One region of the Arsenicicoccus sp. UBA2120 genome, then DNA from elsewhere that is predicted to be linked to it. Evidence: riboswitches for the same ligand, from Rfam matches in the RefSeq annotation. Region 1 holds a riboswitch; the other holds the start of a gene.
What was found. Region 1 has a riboswitch for S-adenosylmethionine ahead of metB (cystathionine gamma-synthase). Riboswitches for the same ligand answer to the same signal wherever they lie in the genome.

Region 1 (15,435 bases):
AGGGATCCCCCGACGAGCAGGTCGTCGAGGCGCTGCGGGCGGTCGACGCGTGGGAGTGGGTCGAGGCGCTCCCGCAGGGACTCGACGCGCAGCTCGGCTCGGGCGGCGCCCCGCTCACCCCGGGCCAGGCCCAGCAGATCGCGCTGGCCCGGCTCATCCTCGCCGACCCGCACACGCTGGTCCTCGACGAGGCGACCTCCCTGATCGACCCGCGCACCGCCCGCCACCTCGAGGGCTCGATGAACGCCCTGCTCACCGGCCGCACCGTCGTCGCGATCGCGCACCGCCTGCACACCGCCCACGACGCCGACCGGATCGCGGTCGTCATCGACGGGCGGGTCGCCGAGCTCGGCTCCCACGACGAGCTCATGGCCCAGGACGGCGAGTACGCCGCGCTCTGGCGCGCCTGGACCTCCTGACGGTCGCCGTTACGGTGGCACCCCCTCGACCGGGCTCCCTCGACCGGGCTATCTCGACCGGGCCCGCGACGCTCACCGCCGGGTCACTCAGGCGACCGGACGGTCCGTCTCGGATGGTGGATGCCCGTCGAGAGGGGTGGGGGTCCCGCGTGTGGCCCGGTGTCCGGTCCGTAGATTGGTCGTACCACATAGCAGGCATCGATGCCCGCGCCCCGTCCGGGCGCGGGCATCGCCGTCGAGGAAGGCCCCCATGACCGTCACGTCCGCCCCGACCCGCACCGTCCCGGTGGCCGACGCCGCCGCAGCGCCGGAGTGGGAGGGGTTCGCCCCCGGCCCGTGGCAGCAGCAGATCGACGTCCGTGACTTCGTCCAGCGCAACTACACCCCCTACGAGGGTGACGCGTCCTTCCTGGCCGGCCCCACGGCCAAGACGCTCGCGACCTGGGACACCCTGGAGCGCGACTACCTCTCGGTGGAGCGGGCCCGTCGCGTCTACGACGTCGAGACGCACGTCCCGGCCGACGTCGACGCCTTCCCGGCGGGCTACATCTGCGAGCAGGACGACGTCGTGGTCGGCCTGCAGACCGACGTGCCGCTCAAGCGCGCGATGATGCCGGCCGGCGGCTGGCGGATGGTCGAGACCGCGATCACCGAGGCCGGCAAGGAGCCCGACCCGCGGGTCAAGGAGATCTTCACGAAGCACCGCAAGACGCACAACGAGGCGGTCTTCGACATCTACACCCCCCGCATCCGCGCCGCGCGCTCGGCGCACATCATCACGGGGCTGCCGGACTCCTACGGCCGCGGTCGCATCATCGGTGACTACCGCCGGGTCGCGCTCTACGGCGTGGACGCGCTGATCGCGGCCAAGGAGCGGGACCGCGACGCGGTCGCGGACCAGCCGTTCAGCGAGCACTGGGCGCGCTACCGCGAGGAGCACGCCGAGCAGATCAAGGCCCTCACGAAGCTCCGGCGGATGGGTGAGAGCTATGGCTTCGACCTGTCGCGTCCGGCCCGCACCGCGCAGGAGGCGGTGCAGTGGACCTACTTCGGCTACCTCGCCTCGGTGAAGTCCCAGGACGGTGCGGCCATGAGCATCGGCCGGCTCTCGGGCTTCATCGACGTCTACGTCGAGCGTGACCTGGCCGCCGGCACCCTCACCGAGGAGGGCGCCCAGGAGATCATCGATGCGCTCGTCATCAAGCTGCGGATCGTGCGCTTCCTGCGGACCATCGACTACGACCAGATCTTCTCCGGCGACCCCTACTGGGCCACCTGGTCGGACGCCGGCCTCGGCGAGGACGGGCGCACGCTGGTCACCAAGACGTCCTTCCGGCTGCTGCAGACGCTGCGCAACCTCGGCCCGGCGCCGGAGCCCAACATCACGATCTTCTGGGACCCCTCGCTGCCCGAGGGCTACAAGGACTTCTGCGCGGCGATCTCGATCGAGACCTCGTCGCTGCAGTACGAGGCCGACGAGCAGATCCGCGGTCACTGGGGCGACGACGCCGCGATCGCGTGCTGCGTGTCCCCGATGCGGATCGGCAAGCAGATGCAGTTCTTCGGGGCGCGGGTCAACGCCGCCAAGGCCCTGCTCTATGCCATCAACGGGGGCCGCGACGAGATGTCCGGCAAGCAGGTCGTCGAGGGCCACGAGCCGGTCCGGGGCGACGGGCCGCTCGACTTCGACGACGTGTGGCAGCGCTACGAGGAGATGCTCGACTGGGTCGTCGGGACGTATGTCGAGGCCCTCAACATCATCCACTACTGCCACGACCGCTACGCCTACGAGGCGATGGAGATGGCGCTGCACGACTCCGAGATCGTGCGGACGATGGGCTGCGGCATCGCCGGGCTGTCCATCGTCGCCGACTCCCTGGCCGCCATCCGCTACGCCACCGTCACCCCGGTGCGTGACGAGACCGGCCTGGTCGTGGACTACGTCACCGAGGGCGACTTCCCCGTCTACGGCAACGACGACGACCGGGCCGACGAGATCGCGGCGGCCGTGGTCCACACGGTGATGGCCAAGATCAAGGAGATCCCGCTCTATCGCGACGCGATCCCCACCCAGTCGGTGCTGACGATCACGTCCAACGTCGTCTACGGCCGCAACACCGGCGCGTTCCCGTCGGGTCACGAGGCCGGCACGCCGTTCGCCCCGGGCGCCAACCCCGAGAACGGCATGGACAGCCACGGCATGCTCGCCTCGATGCTGTCCGTCGGCAAGCTCGACTACGAGGACGCCCTCGACGGCATCTCCCTCACCAACACGATCACGCCGGCCGGCCTCGGGCGCACCAAGGACGAGCAGGTCGGCAACCTGGTCGGGATCCTCGACGCCGGCTTCGTGCCCGGCTGCTGACCCTGCCGGAGCACCTGCACGGACCACTCGCACAGACCACCCGCCCAGAGCACCGTCACAGACCACGACCACCGCACCCACCGCACCCATCAGCAGGACGGAGACCCCCATGTCGACCAGGACCTATGCCGAGCGCGTCGCCGAGATGACCGCCGCGCGCGCCGAGCGTGGCACCACGCCCGGCCTCTTCCACGCCAACATCAACGTGCTCGACCGCGGCACGCTCGAGGACGCCATGGAGCACCCCGAGAAGTACCCGAACCTCACCGTCCGTGTCTCCGGCTACGCCGTGAACTTCGTCAAGCTCACCAAGGACCAGCAGCGTGACGTCCTCTCCCGCACCTTCCACCACGACGCCTGACGGGGTCGGCGCGGGCCCGGGCGGTCCGGCATACCTCCCGGTCGTCCCCCGGCTGAGGGCGACCGGCCGCGGCACCGCGGGCATCGCGTCGGCGGGGGAGATGTCGCACCACGAGCACCTCGAGGCGGTGCGCGCCGGTGAGCTCGGCTCGCTGCACTCGTGGGAGCTGGTGACGGGGGTCGACGGTCCCGGCACCCGCCTGACCGTCTTCCTCGCCGGCTGCCCCCTGCGCTGCCAGTTCTGCCACAACCCCGACACCTTCTACTCCGCCAAGGGCGAGCCGGTGCTGCTGGCCGACCTCGTCGCACGGCTGCGGCGCTATCGCGGGGTCTTCCGTGCCACGCACGGCGGCCTTACCATCTCCGGGGGCGAGCCGCTCCTGCAGCCGGCGTTCACCGGTCGGCTGCTCCGCGCGGCCAAGGAGCTGGGGATCCACACGTGCGTGGACACCTCGGGCTATCTCGGCGCCAACGCCACCGACGAGATGCTCGCCGACCTCGACCTGGTGCTCCTCGACATCAAGTCCGGGCTGCCGGACACCTATCGCGAGGTCACCGGCCGCGAGCTCGAGCCGACGCTGCGCTTCGCGCGCCGCCTGGCCGAGCACGGCGTCGAGACCTGGGTCCGCTTCGTCTGCGTGCCCGGCCTGACCGACGCGCCGGACAACGTCGCCGCCGTCGCCGACCACGTGGCCCGGCTGTCGACGGTCACCCGCGTCGAGGTCCTGCCGTTCCACCAGATGGGGCGGGACAAGTGGGAGACCCTCGGCGTGGACTACCCCCTCGCGGACACGCCCCCGGCGCCGCCGGAGCTGGTGGAGCGGGTGCGCGAGCAGTTCCGGGCGCGCGGGCTGCAGACCTACTGACCCGTCAGCCCCCGACGTGCACGCGGGGCCGCTTGGCCGGGTCCGGCTCGGCGATGCGCAGGATCTCGTGCGTCAGCGGCGGGATGTCGCCCTCGCCGCCGGACAGGAAGCGCAGGACGTTGTCCATCGGGTCTCGCTCGCTCCACTCGAAGTAGGCGTGCGGCGGCTCGGGCATGAGGTCGCGGACGTAGAGCAGGAAGGCCGCGAGCACGTTGGAGACCGAGGTGCCGGAGCAGCGCAGGATCTGGTGGGTGCCGGCGCGGCCCGCCGTGACCTGCACCGGTGAGGTGAAGTCGCTGGCGTCGTTGATGCGCACCTCGAGAAAGACGATCTGGTCCTTTGGCGAGATGTGGTTGCGCTCGCGGACGATGCGCTCCTTCTCGTCGTACTCGTCCAGGTCACCGGCCTGCATCTTGTTGGCGATGAAGCGGATCGGCTGGCGGCCGAGCGCGGCCCGGGCGAGGACGACGTCGGCGGCGTCGTCGATCTCGACGCCGGCCACGCGCAGCTCACGGCTGCGGGTCACCCGCGACCACAGGCTGATGATCATGATCAGCGCGACGAAGACCAGGGCGATCACCAGGCCGCCCGCGTGCGAGGCCATCGTCACGACGAAGGTGTAGACGAAGATCGCGCTGACCACGCCGAAGACGATCGAGGTCCGCCGGTGCCTGCGGCGCAGCTCGGTGAGGAACACCGCCACGGCCGCGGAGGTCATCAGCGCCAGCACCCCGGTGGCGTAGGCCGCGGCCTGGGCGTCGACCTTGGCCTCGAACAGCACGGTGACGATCGCGGCGATGAGGACGAAGACGCAGACCAGTGGGCGGGTCGAGCGCGCCCAGTCCGGGGCCATGCCGTAGCGCGGCAGGTAGCGGGGGACGATGTTGAGCAGCCCCGCGAGCGCCGAGGCCCCGGCGAACCACAGGATGCCGACCGTGGTCACGTCGTACACCGTCCCGAAGGTGTCCCCGAGCCGCTCGTGCGCCAGGTAGGCCAGGGCCCGCCCGTTGGCCTCCCCGCCGGGCCTGAACGCGGCCGGCGGGATCAGCAGGGTGGTGACGAAGGACGACCCGAGCAGCGCGACGCTCATGATGCAGGCGGCCGTGGTCAGGAGCTTCTTGGCGTTGCGGATGCGGCCGCGCGGCTTGGCGCGGGTGTCGCCCGGGTCGCCCTGGATGAGGGGCATGACCACCACGCCGGTCTCGAAGCCGGACAGGCCGAGCGCCAGGGCCGGAAAGACCAGCAGGGCTGCCGCGATGATCCCGAACGGCGCCGAGTGGCTCGCCGTCATCGCGGCACCCCAGTCGCTGATCAGCGACGGGTTGGCGACGATGGCCATGAGGCCGTCGACCACGACGACGGCGCTGAGCGACAGGTAGACGATCACGAGCACGACGGCGACGCCGATGGCCTCGGAGAAGCCCTTGAGGAACACCGCACCGAGAGCCAGCAGCAGCGTCAGGGTGAGGAGGACCTCGTGGCCGCCGAGGGTCGCGTGCAGCAGGGGGTTCTCGACGAGGTGGGCGGTGGCGTCGGCCGCGGACAGGGTGATCGTGATGATGAACCCGGTCATGACGAAGCCGAGCAGCGTCAGCACCAGCAGCTTGCTCGGCCAGTAGGTGAGGAGCTTCTGCAGCATCGACAGGGAGCCGTCGCCGTGCGGGCTCTCGACGGCGACCCGGCGGTACATCGGGAGGGCGCCGAAGAGGGTGATGACCACCAGCACGAGGGTGGCGATCGGCGCCAGGGCGCCGGCGGCCAGCGCCGCGATGCCCGGCTGGTAGCCGAGCGTGGAGAAGTAGTCGACGCCGGTCAGGCACATGACCTTCCACCAGGGGTGGACGTCGTCCTGCCGGAGAGCCTCCTCCTCGCGCTCGTAGAAGCCGCCCGGGTCGGCCTCCTCGGCGTCGAGGAACCAGCGCATGAACGGGCTGCGCGCCCTCGTGATGGTCACGAGCGACCAGGGTAGGGGCTGGACCGGGTAGGTCACGCATCGTCACCTGGGCGCCACCCAAGAGGGGGAGTGCTTCACTAGGGTGACGACGAGCGCTTCCCCCGCTGCGCGCTCCCCTCGTCGCAAACCCCGCAGGAGACGACCCCATGACCGACTTCGCCCAGGCCATGACCGACTGCCTCGGCATCGAGGGCGCGCTGGGGGCGGCCCTGGTGGACCAGAGCAGCGGTATGACGCTCGCGACCGGTGGCGATCCACCCGCGGTGGACCTGCACGTCGCGGCGGCGGGCAACAGCTCGGTGGTGCAGGCCAAGCTCCGCACGATGGAGGCGCTGGGCCTGGACGACGAGATCGAGGACATCCTGATCACCCTCGGTCGGCAGTACCACATCATCCGACCCGTCTCGAGCCGCGAGGGGCAGGGACTGTTCCTCTACCTCGTCCTGGACCGGGCGCGCGCCAACCTGGCGCTGGCGCGCTTCCGGCTCACCAAGATCGAGCAGGACTTCCGGATCTGACCGAGGTCGGTGCTGGTCGGGGGGCCGCAGGTCAGTGCTGCTGCTGGGCGAACAGCACGTCGTAACCGTCGCGCAGCTGCTCCCAGCCGTAGCGGCGGGCCGCCTCGGGACCGACGGGACGCGTCACGTCGTGGCCGGCGGCCCGGGCCTCGAGGCCGGACAGGCACAGGTGCCACCCCGCGGCGAGGGAGCTGGCCTGGGTGGGGTCCTCGAGCACCTGGCGCAGGGTGAGCCGCGAGCCCTCGGCGTGCGGGGCGATGCTCCACCGCAGCTCGTCGTTGCCCCAGCGGTGCACCAGCTCTCGAGTGGGCTCGGCGACCAGCACCTCGGCGTCGACGGGCTCGTCGTCGGCGTTCTCGCGGGAGGTGGCCGCACCGACGGTGTCGAGGGGGCGGTCGCCGACGACGGGGGACCAGGTGGCGGCGAGCCCGGGGTCGGTGATGAGGGCCCAGGTCTCCTCGGGGGTGCTGGGGAGCTCGTGCACCATCGTCAGCACGGCCTCGCCCTGGGTGGTCGCGAACGTCGCGTCGACGGTGCGGGACTCGACATAGCTGGTCAGCAGATCGTTCACCGGGGGCTCCTCGTGGCTCGTGCGGGTCTGGACCTATTGTGCCGTCCGGCGAGTCGGGTGGTGCACCGTGCCCGCGGGTGCGCGCCGTGGTCCATCCGTGTGGGATGGACCACGAAGGTCCTGGGCACCACCCGGGGCCGGGCACACTGGTGCCAGCACCGCTACCGATCGGTAAGGAAGGCACGTCATGGGCAAGTACGACATCAGCACGACGACCATCGGGGACCTGCTCAAGGACCCCCAGGCCGTCGAGATCTTCGACAAGCACGCCCCCGGGCTGACGTCGCACCCGATGATCGGGATGGCCAAGGGCATGAAGGCCGAGAAGGCCATGAAGATGGCCTCCGGCAAGATCCCGCAGTCGCGGCTCGACGCGATCGTCAGCGAGATCTCCGCGCTCTAGCCGCGCCCGCTGCCGCTGCCGACGCCGTCGTCGGCCTCCTCGTCCGCCATACGGCCGGGTTGTCGTGACAACCTGGCCGTATGACGTCGCCCGGTGTGCGCGCGCGGAGCCCGCGGCGCGTGGCGGCCACGGCGTGGTCGCGGATCTGGCCCGGAGGGCCCACCCGATGGCTCGACGTGCCGCGCCGGCTGCGACCGACCGTCATGCAGGTCGGCCGCCTGACGGTCGCGGGGGTGCTGGCCTACCTGCTCACGGTCGCCCTGACCGACGGCGCCATCGACCTGACCGGCGCGCTGACCGCGATCCTCGTCTGCCAGGCCTCGACGCTGTCGTCGGTGCGCATGGGGGCGGTCCGGGTGGGGGCGGTGCTGACGGGCGTGCTCGTCGCCGTCACCGTGTCGAGCATGGTGGGGCTGACCTGGTGGTCCCTCGCCATCGCGATCGGCTCGTCGCTGACCCTCGCCAAGGTCTTCCGCCTCGGCGACCAGGCCCTGGAGACACCGATCTCCGCGATGCTCATCCTCTCGGCGGGCGGGCAGGAGCTCGCCGTCGAGACCCGGGTGATCACGACCTTCATCGGCGCCTTCGTCGGGGTCGGCATCAACCTGTTCTTTCCCCCGACGATCCCCACGCGCGCCGCCACCTCGTCGGTGCGCTGGGTGGCGCTGGAGCTGGCCGAGGCGGTGGACCGCGTGGCGGACAGCCTCGCGACGACCCCGCTGGTGCGCCAGGACTGCGAGCAGTGGCTGGACGAGGTCCGTGGCCTCAGCACCCGGGTGGCCCGGGCCACCACGCTCGTCCAGCAGGTCAAGGACGCCCGCCGCCTCAACCCACGGGCCCTCGCGTCGGTGAGTGCCGAGCCGCCGTTGCGCACCGGCCTGGACCGGCTCGAGCAGTGCCAGCTCGCGGTCCGGAGCCTGCTGCTGCTCATGGTCGAGAGCGCGCCGCCCGACGGCGAGGACGACGGCTACAGCGAGGAGGTCCGCGTCGCGTTCAGCGTCGTCCTGTCCGACGTGGCCGACTGCCTACGTGCCTTCGGCGACCTGGTGGCCTCGGAGGCGGGCGCCGAGATCGGCGACGTCGAGGAGCAGCTCGAGCAGACCCTCGAGACGCTGGGCGAGACCCGCGCGGTGCTCACCGAGCTCATGCTGGTGGACCCGCACTCCGAGACGGGGCAGTGGATGCTGCGGGGGTCCACGCTCGCGGCCGTCCAGCAGGTCCTCAACGTCCTCGCGGTCGACGTGCGCCGCCGGGAGCGCGAGCACTGGGAGTCGACGGCCCGGGTGGCGGTCCCGATCGCGCCCCTGCTGCGCGACGCCCTGCCAGACTGGCGCAACCAGCGTCACCCGTGATCGTCCGTGGAGGTCCCATGCGCACGCCGACCGATCGCCCAGCGGCTCCGCTGCCCGGCTGGTGCGCCGACCTGCTCGACCGCCCGGACGCGCTGCACCGGGTGGCCGGTCGGGTGTGGTCGACCACCTCCGGGCTGAGTGCTCGTTCGGCGCCCCGCGATCGCGGTGCCGAGGGGTATGACGCCCTCGCGGCCTCGCGCGGATACCTGCGCACCGCCTGGGGCCTGGACCCGGTGGACCAGCGGTCCTTCGCCCGCTCCGCCCTCGCGTCGCGGCGCGGACCGTTGGTGGACGTCGCCTGCGGGGGATTGGCCCTCACCGCCGACCTGTACGCCCGGTCCCGGCGCCCGCTCCTGCTCGTCGACCGCTCGTTGGCGGTGCTGCTGCGGGCCGAGGAGCGGCTGGCCCGCCGCGGCGAGGTGGTGCTGGTGCAGTCCGACCTCGACGTCCTGCCGCTGCGCGAGCGGGCGGCCGACACGGTCGCCTGCCTCGGCGTCGTGCACCTCGTCCCCGACGCGGAGGCGCTGGTCACGCGGCTGGCGGGCTGGGTCCGGCCGGGCGGCACCCTCTATCTGTCCAGCCTCACGCGGGGCCGCCCGGGTAGCGACCTGCTGCTCGACGCCATGCACCGCGCCGGCGAGCTCGCGCCGCCCCGGACGCCGGCCGAGGTGGTGCGGTCCGTGCCGCTGACCGACCCGCGCGTCGTGCAGCGCGGCGCGATGACCTACGTCGACGGAGTGGTCGCCTGACGGGACCAGGCGTCTCGGGAGGCGAAACATCGAGGTGGTCGCTAGCGTCGGATCCATGTCCCCTCCCTCCGACGACGAGCGCCGCCGTCGGGAGCGCCGTGCGCGGGAGCGGTCGCGACGCGGGCACCCGGTGGGTCGCGAGCTGCCCGGCGCCGCGGTGCCCCCGGTCGTGGCTCGCTTGGGCGAGGTCGTCCGCGCCGGCACCCACCTGGACGTCCTGCTCGAGGTGTCCGCGCTGCTCGACGAGGTCGAGCGAGACGGCCCCGAGCTCGACTCGCGCTGGCTCGTGTCCGCCCTGATCGACCACGAGAACGTCGTCACCACCACCGCGCTCGCGATCCTGGCCCGCCTGCTCGGCGACGAGATCCTGCAGGCGCGGGTGCGACGAGAGCTGCGACTGCGCGAGGACCCGGTGCCGGGCTGGCTCTCCGACCTGGATGGGTTCGTCCACCTCAGCGGTCGGACCGACCGCACCATGACCCTCGATCTGAGCGAGCCGCTGGCCCTGCGCCCCATGGCCCACCTGCACGCGCGCCTCGATCCCGCCGATGGACGGGTGCTGGACGGCCGGGTGGTGCCGTCCGGGCCCCTGTCGTCCTGGCCCGACTGCGGCCCGCTGGTGCGGTGGGCCGTGCGGGTCGCGCCGACCGTCGCGCCGACCTAGGGTGGGCGTCGGCCGGGCGCTCGCGGCGACCTGTCGTGCGGGCGGCCCCCGGCATACGGCCTCTCCCGCCGTCGCCCACCCTCCCGACCGGAAGGCTCCACGATGTCCACCTCCCTGACCGAGACCCTGCTCGCACCCTCCCGGCGTGACACCGTCGTCGACACCCTCGTGGGCGTCATCGACGCCGAGGTGGCCGGCAAGCGCGGCGTCGGCGGCGCGATCATCAAGACGGCCTACGGCGCGGTCAAGAAGGTCAACGACGGCGTCGTCCGGCGTGCGGTCAACGGCATGCTGCCGGACGCCGCCGCCTCCCTCCAGCCGCTGTGGGACGCGCGCGGCGACCAGACCTTCGGCGCCTACCTGACCTCCCACGGGGACCAGGCCGCCGACGCCCTGCTGTCGGTCAGCGACACCCGCGCCGCCAACCCTCGGCACGCCGCGATCGCCACGATCTACAACGGCGTCCGCCCCAAGGCCAAGCAGCACGTCGTGGAGGCGCTCCCGAGGCTCGGGACCGCGATCGAGACCCTCGCGTCATGACAAGAGGTGACGCGTCGTTAGACTCCTGGTCAACGACGCGTCATCACCGCTTGGAGGCTCCATGCCCGGCAGCAGCGTGGAGCCCACCGAGGTCTTCGCCCGGCTCAACACCCTGATCCACGGCCGCCCCGAGGCGCAGGCCGTCTACCAGGCCGTCGTCGCCGCGGCCGTCGAGCTCGTCGACGGCTGCGACCACGCGTCCATGATGCTGGTCGACCGGGCCGGCCGGTTCTACAGCGCCGCCGCGACCGACGACGTCGCCCTCGCCGTGGACGACCTGGAGCTCGCCGTCGACGACGGGCCGTGCGTCGACGCGATCGTGGAGGAGTCCTTCCAGCACGACCCCAACCTCGTGGACGGCTCGCAGTGGCCCGAGCTGGCCCGCCGCGTCGTCGCGGAGACGACGGTGCGCGGCCTCATCGGCTATCGCATCCTGCTCGACGGCGAGAAGGTCGGGGCGCTCAACCTGTTCTCCGACACCGCCGACGCGTTCACGACGACCTCGGTGGACCAGGCGGCCGTCCTGGCGTCGTTCGCGTCCGTGGCCGTCATGACGGTGCGGGCGCAGAACGACAGCGCCAACCTCGAGCGGGCCCTCGGCACCTCGCGCGAGATCGGCAAGGCGGTCGGTCTGCTCATGGCCGCCCACAAGGTCGACGACGACGAGGCCTTCGAGCGGCTGCGCAAGACCAGCCAGGACCTCAACATCAAGCTGGCCACGCTGGCCGAGGAGGTCGTGCAGGGGCAGCGCGTGCAGTACGTCGCCAACAAGCAGCCCCAGCCGTAGCAGGCCGGCGGTCGCTGGGCGCCCGAGTGCTGGACACCGACTGTCCACCCCGTGGCGGGCGGCTAGGGTGCAGGCACATCCATCACGACCGGCTGAGGGACAGGCCCGACGACGCCGGGGCAACCGCCCGAGGGGGACACCCCGAGGGTCAGGTGCCAAGTCCTGCGGGGGCCTCGCGGCCCACCGGCAGATGGGTCGATACGCCGGCGCGTCCGGCATACCGCTCCCTCATGGTCGACCGCAGGACTGGGCCCGCTCAGACTGCGAAAGGCGACACCATGACCGAGCTCTCCCGCCTCACCCGCGCGATCCGCACCGGACTCGAGACCGACCCGGCGCACGGCGCGGTCGTCCCCCCGATCTACCTCTCGAGCAACTACACGTTCGAGGAGCTCGGGACCCCTCGCCGCTACGACTACACGCGCAGCGGCAACCCCACGCGTGACCTGCTCGGCGACGCGCTCGCCACGCTCGAGGGCGGTGCCGGGGGCGTCGTCACCACCACCGGCATGGGCGCGATCACCGTCGTCGTGTCCGCGCTGCTGTCGCCCGGCCAGACCGTGGTCGTTCCGCACGACTGCTACGGCGGGACCTGGCGGTTGTTCGACTCGCTGTCGCGCAAGGGCGCGTTCGAGGTCGTGACGGTGGACTACACCGACCCGGCGCAGGTCGAGGCCGCGCTGCGCGCCGACAAGGCCCCGACGGTCGTGTGGATCGAGACCCCGTCCAACCCGCTGCTGCGCATCACCGACGTCCGCGCCGTGGCGTCGGCCGCGCACGAGGTCGGGGCGACGGTGGTCGCGGACAACACCTTCCTGTCCCCGCTGCTGTGCCGCCCGATCGAGCTCGGCTGCGACGTCGTGCTGCACTCCACCACCAAGTACGTCAACGGCCACTCCGACGTCGTCGGCGGCGCGATCGTCGGCGCGACCGAGGAGCTGCACGAGCAGCTGGCCTGGTGGGCCAACGTCCTCGGCCTGACCGGCAGCCCCTTCGACAGCTATCTGACCCTGCGCGGCCTGCGCACGCTGCACACCCGCATGAAGGCCCACGAGGAGAACGCCCGCGCCGTCGCCGAGCTGATCGCCGAGCACCCCGCCGTGTCGCGCGCGCTCTATCCCGGCCTGGCGTCGCACCCCGGCCACGAGCTCGCGACCTCGCAGCAGGACGGGTATGGCGCGATCGTGTCGCTGGAGCTCGCCGGCGGAGAGGCGCAGGTGCGGGCCTTCCTCGACGGGCTGCAGTGCTTCTCGCTGGCCGAGTCGCTCGGCGGCGTCGAGTCGCTGGTCGTGCACCCCTCGACGATGACGCACGCGTCGATGACGCCGGAGGCGCGCGAGGTGGCCGGCATCGGCGACCAGCTGCTGCGCCTGTCGATCGGCATCGAGGCGACCGAGGACCTGGTGGCGGACGTGCGCGCCGGCCTGGACCGCGCCCTCGCCACCTCCTGACCTACCGCCGGTAGAGGCATCGACCGGCCTTCGTTCGCCAGGCTGATGACTCGGCCGCCGGTAGAGGCATCGACCGGCCCTCGTTCGCCAGGCTGATGGACCTACCTGAGGTAGGCATATCCGCCTGGGTTGGTCCGGCGGCCTGAGCGAGTCCATCAGCGCCTGACGGAGCCCGTATGCCGTGGCCCGGCGACCCGCGTGGTCGCCGGGCCGCGCCGTGCACCGGCGCGGCGTGCGAGCGGGCGGGCGACATACGGCCAGGGCGCCCGGCACAGGCGGGGGCCGACGACCTAGGCTGGGAGACAAGCAGATCTGCCCCAGCACCTCGAACGTCAGGAGCCCCCATGCGTCGCCCCACCGCATCCGTCGCCGTCGTCGCTGCCCTCGGCTGCCTGCTCGCCGCCTGCGGGTCGAGCGAGGGCGGCGCGACGAGCACGACCGCCACCACCAGCACGGCAGCCGGCGACGCCCACGCCGGTCACGGCTCAAGCTCGTCAGCCTCGGGCAGCTCGAGCGCCCCTGCATCGACGGGCGCCACCTCCGGGGCGACGCCGATGCAGGGCCGGGCGGGCGACGTGATGTTTGCGCAGATGATGATCCCGCACCACGCCCAGGCGCTCGACCTGGCGGAGATGGCTCTCGCCGGTCACGGTGCGTCGGCCACGGTGCAGGACCTCGCCCGACGGATCCAGGCGGCCCAGCAGCCCGAGATCGACCAGATGACAGCCATGCTCAAGGGCTGGGGAGCCCCGGTCTCGGCGGGCGACCACGCGATGCCCATGGAGGGCATGGTCAGCGAGGGCGACCTCAAGGCGCTGTCGGGGATGCAGGGCCCGGCCTTCGACGCAGCCTGGGTCAAGGCCATGATCGGCCACCACGAGGGCGCGGTGAGCATGGCCGAGGACGTCCTGACGACCACGCAGGACCCCGCGGTCAAGAAGCTCGCGCAGGCCATCATCACGGGCCAGCGCAAGGAGATCGCCGAGATGCAGGCGATGCCGACCACCTGATCACGGTGACGGGGCTCGGCGACGCTCGTGCGTGTCGAATGCCAGCGATCACCCGTGTGGCCCCGTTGGTGGTCACGGTGCGTCGAGGCCGTCTCGACTGAACGGCTGCACCTGCGCCAACCTCTCCTGCCTGGTCGAGCGGCTGCCTATGGTTGCCGCATGTGCCGCAACATCCGCGTCCTGCACAACGTCGACCCGTCGACGACGCAGGAGGAGATCGAGGCCGCCGCCCTGCAGTACGTCGGCAAGGTGGCCGGCTCCCCCAAGCCGTCCAAGGCCAACGAGGACGCCTATGCCCGCGCGGTCGAGCAGATCACCGTCGCCACCTCGGCGCTGCTCGACGAGCTCGTGACCACGGCGCCGCCGCGCAGCCGCGAGGAGATGGCCGAGCGCGCCCGCGCCCGCAACGTCGCCCGCTTCGGCTGACCTACCTCAGGTCGTCACATCCGCCCGACTTCGCACGCCAGGTCGATGTGACTACCTCAGGTAGATCCGGCCGGAGGCCGGTCAGACGTTGGCGGGCAGCTGCGTGCCCGCACCACGGCGGCGGGGGCTGACGACAGGGGCGTCGAAGGCCGCCGCCGCCGAGAAGCCTGACGAGGCCGCGGGCGCGCCGCTCTCCCCGGACGACTGCCGGCCTTGCGTCTGCTGGCTCGCGGCCGACTCGTCCGCCGCGTGACCACCACAGCCGGATCCCGCGGATCCGCAACCCCCGCAACCGGATCCGCCGGCGTGACCGCCACACCCGCTGGGGGCAGCCGGCTCGGCATACGAGCTCACGTCGATCGCGTCGAGCCGCTCGGCCCAGTCGTCCGGAGCCCCCTCGGGCACGAACCCGTTGTCCCGCAGCATCTCCAGGTCCGAGCGGCCGGGTGCGCCCTCGCTGGTGAGGTAGTCGCCGAGGAAGATCGAGTTCGCGACGTGCAGCCCCATCGGCTGCATGGTCCGCAGGTGCACCTCGCGCCCGGCCGCCATCCGGATCTCCGTCGTGGGGTTGACGAAGCGGATCATCGCCAGGATCTTGAGGCAGCGCTGGGGGCTGATCATCCCGTGGCCGGCCATCGGCGTGCCCTCGAACGGCAGCAGGAAGTTGACCGGGATCGAGTCCGCGCCCACGTCGCGGAGGGCGAAGGCCAGGTCGACCAGATCTTCGTCGGTCTCGTCCATGCCCGCGATGAAGCCGGAGCAGGCCGACAGCTCGGCGAGGTGCGCCTGCCGGACCGTGTCGACGCGGTCGGCGTAGGTGTGGGTGGAGCAGATCTGGTCGTACTTGCTCTCCGCGGTGTTGAGGTTGTGGTTGTAGGCGTCGACGCCGGCGGCCTTGAGCCGGTCGCCCTGGTTGCCCTTGAGGAAGCCGAGGCAGGCGCACACCTCGACGGCCGGGTCGGCGTCCTTGATGGCCTCGACGATGCCGGTGACCTTGTCG
Region 2 (15,435 bases), on a different contig from region 1:
TCGGCAAAGACCCGCTGCATCATGTGCCAGTCGGCCGTATGCCGGACGACCGCCGCCTCGAGCGCCGCCGCACAGCTCTGGGTCATGGCCGCGGCCTTGTCCCTCGTGCGACCCGTCTCGGGCACGGGCACCTGCTCGTGGAAGGTCACGACGACGTCGTAGCCGCTGCCGGTCCCGCCGGGACCGTGCCGCCGCTCGTAGTGCACGGACACGGGGTGCAGGGGCGCCCCGGTCGCGACGGCGAGGGCGGCCGGGCCGGGCGCCATCCGGGCCTCGCGGCCGCAGAAGGTCACGGTGACGCCCTGGTCGGTCAGGTCGCGGTCGGCGAGGAGCGGCACGAAGCCGCCGGCCCGCAGGGCGCGGACCAGCTCCGGCATCGCCGGCGGACCGCCGGTCAGCGGCAGGATCCGCATGCCGAGCCGCTCGCGGAAGGCGACGAAGGCCTCGTAGACCTCCTCGGGGCGCAGCCGCTCGGCCACGGTCGTGACCGGCGCCAGCTCGTGCGTGGACCAGGCGCCGGCGAGGTCCCAGTTGCCGAGGTGGCCGAGGAACATCACGGCCCCGCGGCCCTCGCGCAGCGAGTCGCGCACGCCCTGGTCGCCGACGACGCGCACCGTCTCGTGCAGCACCTCCTGGGTGAGGTCGGGCAGCCGGAACGCGTCGCACCAGTAGCGCAGGTAGGACCGCATCCCCTCGCGCACGACCGCCTCGAGCTCGGCGGGCGACAGCTCGGGCCGCACCCGGGCGTAGTTGGAGCGCAGCCGCTGCACCGAGCGCCCGTCGCGGCGGTGGGTGACGTCGGCCGCGCGGTCGAAGGCGGCGTAGGCGACGCGCGCGGGCAGCAGGCGGACGACGCGCCAGCCGGCGCGGAACGCCCAGACGGTGGCCCGGTCGGCGAGGCGGTTCGGCATACGGCCTCAGCCTCGGGAGAGGGCCTGCGTGCGCACGACCAGGATCCGCTGGAGCACGGTGATCGCCGACAGCACGGCGAGGACCCACAGGGCCAGCGCCACCATGGGCTCCCACAGGCCGATGCCGGTCACGAAGGTGGCCACCAGGATCAGCACGAGCCGGTCGGCGCGCTCGGCCACCCCGACGCTCGCCGTCATGCCGAGCCCCTCGGCCCGGGCGCGAACGTAGGACACGAGCATGCCGAGCACCAGCACCGCGAGCGCGACGCAGGTGAGCACGCGATCGCCCCGCCACGCGTAGTAGAGGACGAGCCCGCCGAAGATCGAGGCGTCGCCGATCCGGTCCAGGCTCGAGTCGAGGAAGGCGCCGAAGCTGGAGGTGCGGCCGCTGTGCCTCGCCATGACGCCGTCGATCGTGTCGGAGAAGACGAACACCGCGATCAGGAGCGTGCCCACGAGGAACTCGCCGCGGGGGAAGAACCACAGCGCGCTGGCCGCCACCCCGAGGGTGCCGACGATGGTCACGGCGTCGGGCGAGACGCCGAGGCGCAGCAGGACCTTGGCGACGGGCGTGAAGATCCGGGTGGCCAGAGCACGAAATCGGTTCAGCATGGTGCCCCCACCCTAGCCATAGGGGGACCCCGCTTGTCGGCACCGCTCGCCGGGAGTTGAGTATGGACTCACCCGCCCTGCACGGCAGGGCGGACGATCCGCCAACGACGAAGTCAGGTGAGATGACATGGCCGCTAACAACAGCCAGGGTCAAGGAGCCGCCGGCTCCCCCGCCCCAGTCCGCCCCGAGGACATCATGAATGTCGTCCTCGTGGGGCCGTCCGGATCGGGAAAGAGCACGTTGTTCGACCACCTGATAGCGGCCCGCGTGCCGGGGCGGCGCGCCAAGGAGGCCACCAAGGGCGAGGACACCCGCTCGGTCGGGCTGGACGCGGCCTCCTTCGACGTCGGCGGGACGACCATCAACCTGCTCGACACGCCGGGCTACCCAGACTTCGTCGGTGACCTGCGGGCCGGGCTGCGCGCGGCCGACGCGGCGCTGTTCGTCGTCTCCGCGGTGGACGGGGTCGACGCGGCCACCGGGATGCTGTGGCACGAGTGCGAGGCGGTCGGTATGCCGCGCGCCATCGTCGTGACCAAGCTCGAGGCAGGGCGCGGGTCCTTCGAGGACACCGTGGACTCGTGCCGGCGGGTCTTCGGCGACGCGCAGCCGCTCTACCTGCCCGTCCAGGCCGACGACGGCACGATCACCGGGACGCTGGCCCTGCTCAGCCGCCGCCACTACGACTCCTCCGGCGGCGACGTCCGCATCAGCGACGCGACGGCCGAGCAGCGCGAGGTCATCGACGAGGTCCGCGGCGACCTGGTCGAGGCGATCATCACCGAGTCCGACGACGACACCCTGCTGGACCGCTACCTCGAGGGCGAGGACGTCTCCTTCGACACGATCCGGGCGGACCTGATGACGGCGGTGGCCGCGGGCACGTTCTTCCCCGCCATCCCGATCAGCGCGCTGACGGGCGCGGGGGTGCCGGAGCTGCTGGAGATCTTCACCGACGCCTTCCCGGACCCCACGCGGCACCCGCTGCCGATGGTGACCTCGCTGGACGGCGAGCCGATCGAGCCCCTCGTCGGGGACCCGGACGGGCCGCTGGTGGCCGAGGTCGTCAAGACCTCGACGGACCCCTATGTCGGACGCGTGTCGCTCGTCCGCGTGTTCAACGGCACCCTGCGCGCCGAGGACGTGGTGCACGTGGCGGGCCACCTGTCGGCCTTCGTCGGCAAGGAGGTCGAGGGCCACCCGGACCACGACTCCGACGAGCGCGTCGGCCAGCTGGCGACGCCGCTCGGCGGCACCGAGCACGCGCCCAAGTCGTCCGGGTTCGCCGTGGCCGGCGACCTCGCGATCGTGGCCAGGCTGGCCCACGCCGAGACCGGGGACACGCTCTCGGCCAAGGACTCCCCCTGCGTCGTCGAGCCGTGGCTGCTGCCCGACCCGCTGCTGCCGGTGGCGATCCACCCGGTCTCCAAGGCCGACGAGGACAAGCTCGCCAGCGCCCTGCAGCGCGTCGTCGCCGAGGACGTGACGATGCGTCTGGACCACGACGCCGAGACCCACCAGACGGTGCTGTGGACGATGGGGCAGGCGCACGTGGACGTGCTGCTCGGCCGGCTCCAGGAGCGCTACCAGGTCAGCGTCGAGGCGGAGCCGCTGCGGGTGGCGCTGCGCGAGACGTTCGTCGCCCCGGCCCGGGCCCAGGGCCGGCACGTCAAGCAGTCCGGCGGGCACGGCCAGTTCGCCGTCTGCCACGTCGAGATCGAGCCGCTCGAGCGCGGCGCGGGCTTCGAGTTCGTCGACAAGGTGGTGGGTGGGTCGGTGCCCCGGCAGTTCATCCCCTCGGTCGAGAAGGGCGTCCGGGCGCAGATGGCCAAGGGCACCCTGGCGGGATACCCGATGGTCGACATCCGGGTGACCCTCACCGACGGCAAGGCGCACTCGGTGGACTCCTCGGACATGGCCTTCCAGACCGCCGGGGCGCTGGCGCTCAAGGAGGCCACGAGCTCGGCCACGGTCACGCTGCTCGAGCCGGTGGACTCCGTCGACGTCGACGTGGCGGACGACTACGTCGGGCCCGTCATGAGCGACCTGTCCACGCGTCGCGGGCGGGTCGTCGGCACCGAGCCCGGCGACGAGGGACGCACCGTCGTGCACGCCGAGGTGCCGGCCCTCGAGCTGACGCGCTACGCCATCGACCTGCGGTCCGTCGCGCACGGGACGGGCACCTTCCGCCGCGACCGGCTGCGCTACGACCCGCTCCCGCAGCAGCTGGCGGCCAAGGTCGTCACCGCCTGAACGCCGCAGCGGGCGCGTCGCCCGACCCCGGGCTGGGCGCCGACCGTGGCGGATGACAGACTCTGCGACATGGACCTCTTCGTCATCCGCCACGGTCAGTCCGAGAACAACAAGCTGTATGCCGAGACCGGCAGCCGCGCAGGTCGCACCCCCGACTCCGAGCTGTCCGAGCTCGGCCACGAGCAGGCCAGGCGCCTCGCCGAGGCGGTGTCCCAGGACCGCAGCCACCTCGACGTGGAGGTCCTCTACACCGCCCTCACGCACCGGTGCCTGCAGACCGTCGCGCCGCTCGCCGACGCCCTCGGGGTGGAGCCGATCGGCCGCACCGACCTGGGCGAGGTGGGTGGCCTCTACGCCGCGCACCCGGCCACCAACGTGCGTCGCCCCTACCCCGGCCTCAGCACGCAGGAGATGCACGACATCGCCCCGTCCCTCACGCTGCCGGACGACGTCGAGCAGGGCTCGGAGTGGGACGGCGGCTTCGAGGAGGAGCACGCCGAGGCGCAGCGCCGAGCGGCCACCGTGCTGGCCGACCTGGCGTCCCACCACGGGGACCGCGCCACGATCGGCATCCTCACCCACCAGCACTTCGGCCAGCTCCTGATCGGTGCCGCGGCCGGCATCGGCGAGGCCGGCCGCAGGTTCGAGCTGTCCAACTCCTCGGTGACCGCGCTGCGGCACGAGGACGGCGAGTGGCGCGTGCTCTGGGTCAACCGGGTCCGCCACCTCGACAGCGACCAGATCAACGCCTGAGGGTCTCCCAGACCCGCCCAGGGGGCGCCACGATCGGCGAGGACACGCCGATCGTGGCGCCCTCTCGTGTTGGGTGAGCCGGTCGGGGCGGGCTACCCTGGACGCTGAAAGGGAGTAGTCCCCAACAGTCGAGTCGACACATTGGCCCTCGGGCCCGGCTCGGCAGGCCACGACCGTGTGGCGGACGAGACTTTCGACCAGCACCCCGTCGACGGACGTGCCTGGCCGAGGTCCGTCCACGACGCGGGTCCGGCAGGCCTGAGAGGACCCCCTCATGTACGCCTTCCTCCTGAGCACCGCGGTGATCTTCGTCGCCGAGCTCGGCGACAAGAGCCAGCTCATGGCCATGACCTTCGCCGCCCGCTACCGCGCCCGCGACGTCCTCCTGGGCATCACCGCCGCCACCGCGCTCGTGCACCTCGCCTCCGTCGGGATCGGCTACGCCATCGGGGACGTCTTCGCCGACGCCCAGGGCGTCATCCAGGTCGTGGCGGGCGTCGCCTTCCTGGCGTTCGCCGCGTGGACGCTCCGCGGCGACGAGCTCACCGACGACGAGGCCGCCAAGGCCCGCAACAGCCGGGGCATGGCGCTGGTGGCCGTCGGCACGGCGTTCTTCCTCGCCGAGCTGGGCGACAAGACCATGCTCGCGACCATCACCCTCGCCACCCAGGAGGGGTGGTTCGGCACGTGGGTCGGCTCGACGCTCGGGATGGTCGCGGCGGACGCCCTGGCCATCGGCGTCGGCGCCCTCCTCGGCCGCAAGCTGCCCGAGCGCACCATCAAGATCGGCGCCGCCGTGCTGTTCCTGGCCTTCGGCGTGCTGCTGATCGTCAGCGGCGTGCGCGCGCTCTGACGAGCGTCTCCGCGGGACGGACCGCCGGCCGCAGGAACCGGTGGCCGTGGCGCAGCAGCTCCGGCCACACCTCGCACCCCCGGCTGACCTCGCCGTCCCGGCCGATCCAGACCAGCGCCCCGCGGCAGTCGTCCGGTGTCAGGCCCCACCGCTCCAGGGGCAGCCGACGCCAGGGCCGCAGCTCGAACCGGTCGCGCGACACGACGTGCCACAGCGCCCTGGCCTGCACCCGGCCCAGCGCGCTCGTGTCGTCGTAGACCAGCACGGGAAGCGGTTCCGCAGACGTGACGGGCAGGTCCGGCATACGGCTCACTCCCCCGGCCAGGCCGCCACGATCTGCTGCCGGGTGTCCTCGAGCAGGACCGGCAGGGCCTTGGTCTGCCCGACGATCGGCAGGAAGTTCATGTCGCCGCCCCACCGCGGCACCACGTGCTGGTGCAGGTGCGCGGCGACGCCCGCCCCGGCGACGGCGCCCTGGTTCATCCCGAGGTTGAAGCCCATGGGGCTGCTGGCGGCCTCCAGCGCGCGGATCGCCTGCTTGGTCAGCCGGGTGAACTCCTCGGTCTCCTCGTCGGTGAGGTCGAGATAGAGCGGCACGTGGCGGTAGGGGCACACGAGCAGGTGTCCGGGGTTGTACGGGAAGAGGTTCATGACCACGAAGCAGTGCTCGCCGCGGTGCACGATGAGCCCCTCGGCGTCATCCTTGTCGGGCGCCGCGCAGAACGGGCACCCTTGTCCCGCATCGGTGCTCGGGCGATCCGCCTGGATGTAGGCCATGCGGTGCGGCGTCCACAGACGCTCGAACCCGTCGTCCACACCGGCGAGCTGGCCGGCGTCCTCGATGCTGCGCGGGCCCTGGAGGTCTGTCACCCCTCGATCCTAGACTCGACCGTATGACGACGACACCAGACCCCACGCCCGCCACCCCTTCCGGCAACGACGCCTCGGGCCACGACTTCTCGGGCACCGACCCCTGGGCCGCGCTCGACGCCCCGCCCGCCCCCAACGCCTCTGGCTGGGTCCGTCAGCAGCTCGAGGACATCCACGCCGCCGGCACCACCGAGGCCGCCAGCGTCGAGGGCATGCGCGTCGTCGTCCTGACGATGCTCGGCAAGTCCTCCCGCAAGGTTCGCGAGGTGCCGCTGATGCGGGTCGAGCACGACGGCGTCTACGCCGCGGTCGGCAGCAAGGGTGGCTCCCCGGAGCACCCTCAGTGGGTCCACAACCTGACCGCGCATCCCCACCTGCTCCTGCAGGACGGCACCACCGTCACCCGGCGGGTCGCCCGGCTCGCCACCGAGGCGGAGCACGCCGAGTGGTGGCCCCGCTGCGTCGAGGCCTTCCCGCCCTACGCCGACTACCAGACCAAGACCGACCGCCAGATCCCGGTCTTCCTCCTCGAGCAGGCGTGATGCGGCTGGCATGCTGACGCCATGAGCAAGCACCGCGCCGAACGCCTCGCCCGGATCCGCGCCAAGCTCGAGTCGGCCATGGCCGAGCACACCTGCCTCGAGCTCGACATGCCGGACGAGGCCGTCACGGGATACTGCGTGGGGGTCGGGCGGCGGTGGTGCCTCGTCCAGGCCTCGGCGCCGTGGCCCGACGGCTACGTCGCCGCCCGGATCGCCGACCTGGAGCGGATCCGCCACCACCAGTACCCCGCCATCCACCAGCTCGCCTTCGAGCACGAGGGCGCCTGGCCTCCCAGCGGCCTGGACAGCCTCGACCTCGACACCACCGAGGCGCTCGTCTCAGACCTCGCCGAGCGCTACCCGCTCCTCGGGCTCGAGCTGCGCGACTCCGACGACCAGCTGTTCGTCGGGGCCCCGGTCCTCGTGGCGCAGGGCACCTTGATGCTGCTGGAGCTCACCCCCTCGCCGACGTGGGAGACCCTGTCCACGTGGCGGCTGGGCGACCTGGCCCGCATCACGGTGGGCGGCCGCTACCAGGACCTCCTCGACCTCGCGGCGCCCGAGCGCCCGGCAGATCCGTCCCCCTTCGCCGGCTGATCCCCTCCCGCCGACTGGTCCGCGCGCCGGTCCCCCGACGCGAGTGCGCGGCGAGGCCGGTGGCGTGGCCGCCGGGCCATCGTTCAGGCTCCGACGGTGACAACGTGGTCGGCGACAGCGGCGCTTCAGACGGCTCGCGGCTGCAACCCGGCCCGGACGTACTGGTAGGCCTGCTCGAGCAGGGCGTGCGGGCTGTGCTGTTCGGTTGCCGCCCAGGCTTGGAGGGCGATCCAGCCGGCGTCCACGAGGCACCGGGCGGCGATCCTGTCGCGCAGGTCGTCCCGCACATCACCTCGCCTGCTCCTGAGGAAGGCGAGGATCAGTTCCTCCGTGGAATGCTGGGCGTAGGTCAGCAGGTCGATCGATGACGCGGTGATGATCTGCACCTGTATCCGGAGCAGATCGAACTCATCCTCTCCGTACGCGAGCGCGTCCGGCATCACGTCGCAGATCGCCGCGATCGCGTCGCCTGCAGCGGCCTTGCGCAGGAGTGACCGGACCCGTTCCGCGTCGTCCTCGGACCGGTCCCAGACGATGTGGGCCTTGGTCGGGAAGTAGCGGACCAGCGTGCTGCGACCGATTCCGGCGGCCGCAGCGACCTCGCTCATCGTGACGTTGTCATACCCGTGCTCCGCGAACAGCTGCAGCCCCGTCGTGGCGACGAACCGCGGGTCGGCCGCCATGGGGCGACCGGTGGCCCGCGTCGGCTCCTCCTCAGGCATCCCCCCATCGTGCCAGAAGGTCGCCACCCCTTGTGGTACTCGTGCCCAAAACCTATCGTGGGTTCCGCCTGCTGCCGGCGGGCGCTCGCTGTCGAGCGTTTCTCTCGGTGAGCTTCGAAGCATGTGTGAGGAGCACGACGATGACGTCGACCACCACGTTGACCACGGCCCACGAGACCCGACTACTGATCGCAGGCACGTTGCGCGACGCCGCCGACGGTGGGACCTTCGAGGTCGTCAATCCCGCCACCGGCGACGTCGTGGGCGTCGTCGCCGACGCCACGTCCGCTGATATGGACGAGGCGATCGCGGCGGCCAGGACCTCGTTCGACTCCTCCTGCTGGGCGCAGGACCGGGCCCTGCGGCAGAGGTGCCTCAGGCAGCTTCACGAGGCGATCGTCGCCGAGAAGGAGGAGCTCCGGCAGGAGCTGGTCGTCGAGGTCGGCGCCCCCCTGTCGACGACCTACATGGCGCAGCTCGACTGGCCGCTGGCGGATGGGCTGCTCTGGCCTGCCCGGATGATCGACGAGTTCGCGTGGGAGCGGCGCCTGGCCGATGGTGAGGCAGGCGGGCTCACCTCCGAGCGGTGGGTGCTCAAAGAGCCCGTGGGGGTGGTTGCGGCGATCATCCCGTGGAACTTCCCCTTTGAGATCCTGATCAACAAGCTCGGGCCTGCACTGGCGACCGGCAACACCGTCGTCGTCAAGGCCGCAGCCGAGACGCCGTGGAACGCCACCCGCATCGGACGGCTGATCGCGGAGAAGACCGACATCCCAGCCGGAGTCGTGAACGTGATCACCACCCGCGACCGATCCGTCGCCCAGGAGCTGGTCACGGATCCACGAGTCGACATGATCTCCTTCACCGGTTCCACGGCCACGGGGCAGCTGATGCTGCAGCTGTCCGCTCCAACCTTCAAGCGGACGCTGATGGAGCTCGGCGGCAAGAGCGCCGGCATCATCCTCGACGACGCTGACCTGGCTGCGGCGCTTCCTGCGGCGGCGGCGGCGTGCCTGCACGCCGGTCAGGGCTGCGCCCTTCCGACCCGGCTGCTGGTTCAGCGTGGGGTCTACGAGCAGGCCGTCGCCGCGCTGGAGCAGGTCTACGCACACCTGCCGTTCGGCGACCCGGCAGACCCCGAGACCTTCTCGGGACCGATCATCACCGCCAAGCAGCGTGACCACATCCTCGAGATGATCGAGGCGGGCAAGCGCGACGGAGCCCGCCTCCTCGTCGGCGGTGGGATTCCGGTGTCGCAGTCCCGCGGGTTCTTCATCGAGCCGACGCTCTTCGTCGATGTCGACAACGCCTCCACCATCGCTCAGCAGGAGATCTTCGGACCCGTCCTCGCCGTGACTCCGTTCGACACCGACGAGGACGCGATCCGCCTCGCCAACGACAGCGTCTACGGGCTCTCCGGCAACGTCTTCACGGCCTCACCCGAGCGAGCCCTGAAGGTCGCCCGCGGCATCCGCACCGGCTCGTTCAGCATCGACGGCGGCCAGTTCTACGGCGCCGACTCCCCCTACGGCGGCTACAAGCACAGTGGCCTCGGCCGGCAGGGCGGCCTCGAGGGCTTCGAGACCTATCTCGAGACAAAAGCCGTCGCCTCCTCGATCCCGCTCCCCCTCGCCTGACACCGCACCCTCCCCCACCCCCAGCACAAGAGAAGGAGAAGCCCTCATGAAGGACTACCTGAACTACACGGGCAAGGTCTGCGTCGTCACTGGCGCAGCGTCCGGGATGGGCAAGGCCACCGCCGAGATCCTCGTCGACCTCGGCGCGGAGGTGCACGGCCTCGACCATGTCGTCGTCGACCTCCCCGGCATGACCACGTCGCTGCAGGTCAACCTCGGCAACAAGGACGAGATCGACACCGTCATGGCCCAGCTGCCTGACACCTTCGACGCCTTCTTCGGCATCGCGGGGGTCTCCGGCGACCGGCATGACTTCAACGAGACGATGGCCGTCAACTTCACGGCGAACAAGTACATCACGGAGGCCTACCTCACGGACCGGATGCGCGAAGGGGGAGCCATCGCCTTCGTCACCTCGATGGGCGGCATCAACTGGGAGAAGCACCGCGACGAGATCGCCGGGCTCACCAGGGCGAAGGGGTGGGACGCCACCACCGCCGCCGTCCACGCCCTGGGTCTGGACGAGGCGCCGGGTCAGCTCGCCTACCCGATCTCCAAGCGCGCCACCAACCTGTACGTCGCTCAGGTCGCCGGGGAGTTCGCCGCAAAGCATGTCCGCGTCAACGCGATCATGCCGGCCAGCACCAGCACCGGACTCACCGACGACTTCGCCAGGAGTGTCGGAGGGATGGACAACCTCATCGGCCACGCCGGCTTCGCGGGCCGGCTCGCGGAGTCCCGCGAGATGGCGGAGCCACTGATCTTCGTCAATTCCCCGATGGCGTCCTTCATCTCCGGTGTGGTCCTGCCCATCGACTACGGCGGCCGCACCAGGGAGCTGACTGGCATGAACGAGGACCCGCTGGACGTCGACCTCGTGCCGACGACTGCTTCCGCCGGCGACTGACCACCCCACCGGCCTGTGGTGGTCAGCGTCTTGGGTCTTGGCGCTGACCACCACGCCCACCCGCACCCTCACCTGGATTCCTCGAGCACCAGGACCACTCCGACCAGGTCGACGTCTGCGAGGAGGACGTCAGCGCACCCACTGCGGGAACACGTGCTGCAGCCCGGCGACCACCATCCCCATCAGGCGCGTCATGATCACGCGCAGCGTCTACGACATGTGGTGCCCGATGGCGGGGGCGAACCACAGGACCAGCAGCAGCGCCAGCACGACGACCACGACGGCGGCGGCGACAGCGACATACCCTCTCGCTCCGTCCGCGGATCGGGTCAGCACGATCAGCGTCGTGATGCTGCCCGGGCCGACCATCGTCGGGAAGGCCCTGGGAGAGGACGACACGTCGGACGTGGACGCGTGCTCCGACTGGTGCTGCTGCTCGCTCGGTGTCCCGGAGTGCGCGATGCTCCCCGGCCCGCCGAGCATGCCCAGCGCGATCGTCAGCAGGACGATGCCCCCGGCGATCCGGAAGTCGTCCACCTCGACGCCGAAGAACCCCAGGATCGCCTTGCCCGCCACCATGACGACCAGCGACATCACCAGGCTGTACGCCGCCACGCGGATCGCCGTCCTGCGTTGCCGCGCAGCGTCCTACCCGGCGGTGAACCAGGCCAGATGATCTCAGAAGAGCGTGGCGGGGACCCTCAGCACCGACTCGAAGATCCCGTCGTGAGCGGGGCGCCCACCGAGGCGGCGGGAGATGCCGGCGGCGGCGGGGCCGAGCTCGGTGAGGTCGCCGCGCAGGTGCGTCAGACCCTCGGCCGAGGACCACGCGAACACCTCGCGAGCCAGCTGACCGCCGATCCCGCACCGGCGGAAGGTCGGCGTGACGAACATCGTGTGCACCTGGCCCCACCGCGAGCGCCGCGGCCCGCCGAGGACGGGGAGCTGCTCGACGAGGGTGACGCCGGCGATGCCGAGGGGACGCTTCTCGATCTCGGCGAGCCAGTAGGCGTGGGAACCGCTGCTGCGCAGCCAGGCGTCGGCGAACCGGTCGATGAACTCGGGGTCGGGCGAGGCGCCGCGCTCCCTGCCCAGCTGCAGCATCATCGCGGCGACGGCGAACGCGTCGTGCGGGCGGGCACGGCGGATGTGGGCGGGGGCGCTCATGGCCACAGTGAACCACCGGTCGAGGGTCTCGGCACCTCCTCGTGACCAAACCGTCACTCCAGGAGACGACGGTCCGTATGCCGGGACGCCACTTCCTCGCCCCACGAGACCCCTCCTAGAGTCGCCGCAGGTCATGAGCGTCAGCAGCACGGCCCCGGCCAGCTGACCGGCAACCCTCCCACGCGGCGGGGTGCCCCGGGTGAGGACCTGGCCCCGGCGTCACCCGACGCGGCGGCAAGCGCGAGCAAGGAGGGCACGACCCATGAGCGACTGGGCATTCGAGACCAAGCAGATCCACGCCGGGCAGAACCCGGACTCCGAGACGGGCGCGCGGGCGCTGCCGATCTACCAGACCACCTCGTTCGTCTTCGACGACGCGCAGGTCGCGGCGGACCGGTTCGCGCTGACGGACCTGGGCCCGATCTACACCCGCCTCGGCAACCCGACCAACAACGTCATCGAGGAGCGCATCGCGGCGCTCGAGGGCGGCGTCGGCGCCCTCCTGCTGGGGTCGGGCATGGCCGCGACGACCTTCGCGATCCTCAACGTCGCGCAGGCGGGCGACCACGTCGTCGCCTCCCCCGCGCTGTATGGCGGCACCTACAACCTGCTGCGCTACACGCTGCCGAGGCTGGGCATCACGACGACCTTCGTCAGCGACCAGGCCGACCTGGACGAGTGGCGCGCCGCGGTCCGCCCGGAGACCAAGCTCTTCTTCGGCGAGACGATCTCCAACCCCGACCAGAAGGTCCTCGACATCGCCGGGATCGCCGGGGTCGCCCACGACGCGGGCGTGCCGCTGTTCGTCGACAACACCGTCGCGACGCCATACCTCATCCGCCCGATCGAGCACGGCGCGGACGTGGTGATCCACTCGGCCACGAAGTTCCTCGGGGGTCACGGCACCTCGATCGTCGGGGCGCTCGTCGACGCCGGCACCTTCGACTACGCCCAGGACCCCGAGCGCTTCCCGCAGCTCAACACCCCGTCCGAGAGCTACCACGGGCTCGTCTTCGCCCGCGACCTCGGCGTGGGCTCGGCGCACGGCGCCAACCTGGCGTTCATCCTCAAGGCCCGCGTCGAGCTGCTGCGCGACCTCGGCTCGGCGTGCTCGCCGTTCAACGCCTTCCTCGTGGGGCTCGGCATCGAGACGCTGTCGCTGCGCATCGAGCGGCACCTGGCCAACACCCGCCGAGTCGTCGAGCACCTGCAGGGCCACCCGCAGGTCGAGCGGGTCTACTACGCGTCGCTCGACGGCAGCCCCGAGAAGGAGCGCGCGGACCGCTACTGCCCCCTGGGATCCGGTTCGGTGTTCTCGTTCGACATCGCCGGTGGGGTCGAGGCGGGGCGGGCGTTCGTGGACGCCCTCGAGCTGCACAGCCACGTCGCCAACATCGGTGACGTCCGCTCGCTCGTCATCCACCCGGCCTCGACGACGCACTCGCAGGGGTCGGACGAGGACCGCCTCGGCGCCGGCGTCACGCCCGGCCTGGTGCGCCTGTCGGTGGGCCTGGAGCACATCGACGACATCCTGGCCGACCTCGACCGGGGCCTCGAGGCAGCAGCTGCGGCCGGCGCGCAGGCCTGAGCACGCGCGAGGCGCCCACCCCACATTCGGGGTGGGCGCCTCGTCATACCTGGCGCGGCTCGATACCTGGCGCGGCTCGCGAGACAGGGCCGTCAGGCGCGGGTGGCCCCGACCGACTCGCGGTCGCCGACGGGACGACGACCGTCACGAGAGCCCCGGCCCCGACCGAGCAGCCCGTCGAGGCTGATCCGGCCGGCCCCGGCACCGATCAGCGCGAGCGACGCGGCCGCGATCACGGCGACCAGCTCCCAGCCACCGTCGGTGACGAAGACGCCGCCGTCACGGTGCGCGAACCAGAAGGCGCCCGCCATGTTGAGGACGACGAGCAGGGCGACCAGCGGGGTGGCCAGCCCGACGAGGATGAGGGCGCCACCGACGAGCTCGACCAGCGCGGCGAACCACGCGGCCAGCTCGGAGGCGGGGATGCCCATCTTGCCGAAACCGGCAGCGACGCCGTCGATCCCGTTCGTGCCGAGCTTCTGCCAGCCGTGGGCCATCAGGACCACGCCGAGCACGACGCGGGTCAGCAGCAGCGCGAGGTCGCGCAGCGCGGCGGGCGGGTGCAGGAGGGAGCGCATGAGAGTCCTTCGATCGGATACCTGAACGGACCAAAACATAACGCATGGTTACTTGAAAGATCAACCAATGGCATCCAGCGCCCCCGGCACGGCAGCATGAGCGGATGCAGACCACGATCCTCGAGCCGCGCCACCTGGACCAGGCCCGCGCGATCTACCTCGCCGCGTTTCCCCCTGACGAGCGGCTGCCGGTGGCGGACGTCCTCGAGCATCGCCTCCTCGATCGCAAGGTCCTCGTCGCGCGCGAGGACGACGACGACGACACGGTGCTGGCGATCGCGGTGCTCGTCCCCCACCACGAGCTCGGAGCCGACCTGCTGGAGTACCTCGCGGTCGACCCCCGGCGACGGTCGGGTGGCGTCGGCGGCGCCCTGCTCGAGGACGTCGTGCGGGCCGCCGGCGACCGCGACGTCCTGGCCGAGCTCGAGCCGCCCGACTCGTCACCGGACGCGGCGCGGCGGGCCGACTTCTACCGCCGTCACGCCTTCGCGCCGGCCCCGTGGCAGGGCGACTACGTGATGCCCGGGCCCCGCGGCGCCGTCCCCCTGCAGCTGTGGCACCGGTCGGGGCGCCCCTCCCCCGCCGACCCGCGCGCCTTCATGGAGCGGTTCTACACCCGGACGTATGGCGCCCGCGCCGACGCGCACCTGGCCACCCTCCTCGCCGCGGTCAGGCAGGGCTGAGCAGCGCGAGAGGCGCCGACCCCGTGCTGGGGTGGGCGCCTCTCGGCATACGAGATCCGTCGTGGCTCAGGCAGTCTCAGCCGTCTCTGCAGCCTCGGGCGACCCGATGGGTGCGGTCATGACCTGCTCGCGGGACTCGATGGACCGGACGATCTCCTCGATCGCCTGCTCCACGGGGATCCCGTTGCGCTTCGACCCGTCGCGGTAGCGGAAGGACACGGCCCCCGCCTCGACGTCCTCGCCACCCGCGATGAGCACGAACGGCACCTTGGACTTGGAGGCGTTGCGGATCTTCTTGGGGAAGCGGTCGTCGCTGTGGTCGACCTCGACGCGCACCCCACGCCGGCGCAGCTGGCGCGCGACGTCCTCGAGGTAGTCGGCGAAGTCCTCGGCCACCGGGATCCCCGTGACCTGCACCGGCGACAGCCACACCGGGAAGGCGCCGGCGTAGTGCTCGACCAGCACGCCCATGAACCGCTCGATCGACCCGAACTTGGCCGAGTGGATCATGACCGGCTGCTTGCGGGTGCCGTCGGCCGCCTGGTACTCCAGCCCGAAGCGCTCCGGCTGGTTGAAGTCGTACTGGATCGTCGACATCTGCCAGGTGCGGCCGATGGCGTCGCGCGCCTGCACCGACACCTTGGGGCCGTAGTAGGCGGCGCCGCCCGGGTCGGGCACGAGCTCCAGCCCGGACGCGAGGCAGACGTCCTCGAGGACCTTGGTCGCGACCTCCCACTGCTCGTCGGAGCCGATGAACTTGT

Region 2: it holds a riboswitch for S-adenosylmethionine, as region 1 does, so the genes downstream of both, B2P18_RS10120 (bifunctional o-acetylhomoserine/o-acetylserine sulfhydrylase) here and metB (cystathionine gamma-synthase) in region 1, are expected to answer to the same signal.

The regions. Positions count from the first base shown of each region.
Region 1 is NZ_DCYC01000008.1:16,354-31,788, forward strand. Features, by position in the region: gene B2P18_RS00510 (ABC transporter ATP-binding protein) at 1-419, shown strand, start outside; gene B2P18_RS00515 (pyruvate formate lyase family protein) at 670-2,784, shown strand; gene grcA2 (autonomous glycyl radical cofactor GrcA2) at 2,894-3,145, shown strand; gene pflA (pyruvate formate-lyase-activating protein) at 3,108-4,010, shown strand; gene B2P18_RS00530 (amino acid transporter) at 4,015-5,964, opposite strand; gene B2P18_RS00535 (hypothetical protein) at 6,111-6,482, shown strand; gene B2P18_RS00540 (SRPBCC domain-containing protein) at 6,514-7,053, opposite strand; gene B2P18_RS00545 (hypothetical protein) at 7,241-7,456, shown strand; gene B2P18_RS00550 (FUSC family protein) at 7,537-8,808, shown strand; gene B2P18_RS00555 (class I SAM-dependent methyltransferase) at 8,826-9,557, shown strand; gene B2P18_RS00560 (hypothetical protein) at 9,613-10,221, shown strand; gene B2P18_RS00565 (DUF6918 family protein) at 10,324-10,761, shown strand; gene B2P18_RS00570 (GAF and ANTAR domain-containing protein) at 10,823-11,548, shown strand; SAM riboswitch class I at 11,625-11,745, shown strand; gene metB (cystathionine gamma-synthase) at 11,827-12,999, shown strand; gene B2P18_RS00580 (DUF305 domain-containing protein) at 13,344-14,009, shown strand; gene B2P18_RS00585 (DUF2277 domain-containing protein) at 14,169-14,435, shown strand; gene bioB (biotin synthase BioB) at 14,517-15,435, opposite strand, start outside.
Region 2 is NZ_DCYC01000069.1:17,143-32,577, forward strand. Features, by position in the region: gene B2P18_RS10050 (phosphatidylinositol mannoside acyltransferase) at 1-911, opposite strand, end outside; gene pgsA (phosphatidylinositol phosphate synthase) at 918-1,523, opposite strand; gene B2P18_RS10060 (elongation factor G-like protein EF-G2) at 1,651-3,777, shown strand; gene B2P18_RS10065 (histidine phosphatase family protein) at 3,847-4,530, shown strand; gene B2P18_RS10070 (TMEM165/GDT1 family protein) at 4,805-5,383, shown strand; gene B2P18_RS10075 (hypothetical protein) at 5,361-5,687, opposite strand; gene B2P18_RS10080 (HIT family protein) at 5,693-6,253, opposite strand; gene B2P18_RS10085 (nitroreductase family deazaflavin-dependent oxidoreductase) at 6,277-6,795, shown strand; gene B2P18_RS10090 (hypothetical protein) at 6,817-7,392, shown strand; gene B2P18_RS10095 (TetR/AcrR family transcriptional regulator) at 7,518-8,114, opposite strand; gene B2P18_RS10100 (aldehyde dehydrogenase family protein) at 8,255-9,751, shown strand; gene B2P18_RS10105 (SDR family oxidoreductase) at 9,798-10,658, shown strand; partial or broken gene B2P18_RS10110 (MarC family protein) at 10,869-11,291, opposite strand; gene B2P18_RS10115 (GNAT family N-acetyltransferase) at 11,337-11,825, opposite strand; SAM riboswitch class IV at 11,955-12,072, shown strand; partial or broken gene B2P18_RS10120 (bifunctional o-acetylhomoserine/o-acetylserine sulfhydrylase) at 12,037-13,413, shown strand; gene B2P18_RS10125 (DoxX family protein) at 13,506-13,991, opposite strand; gene B2P18_RS10130 (GNAT family N-acetyltransferase) at 14,096-14,674, shown strand; gene thrS (threonine--tRNA ligase) at 14,741-15,435, opposite strand, start outside.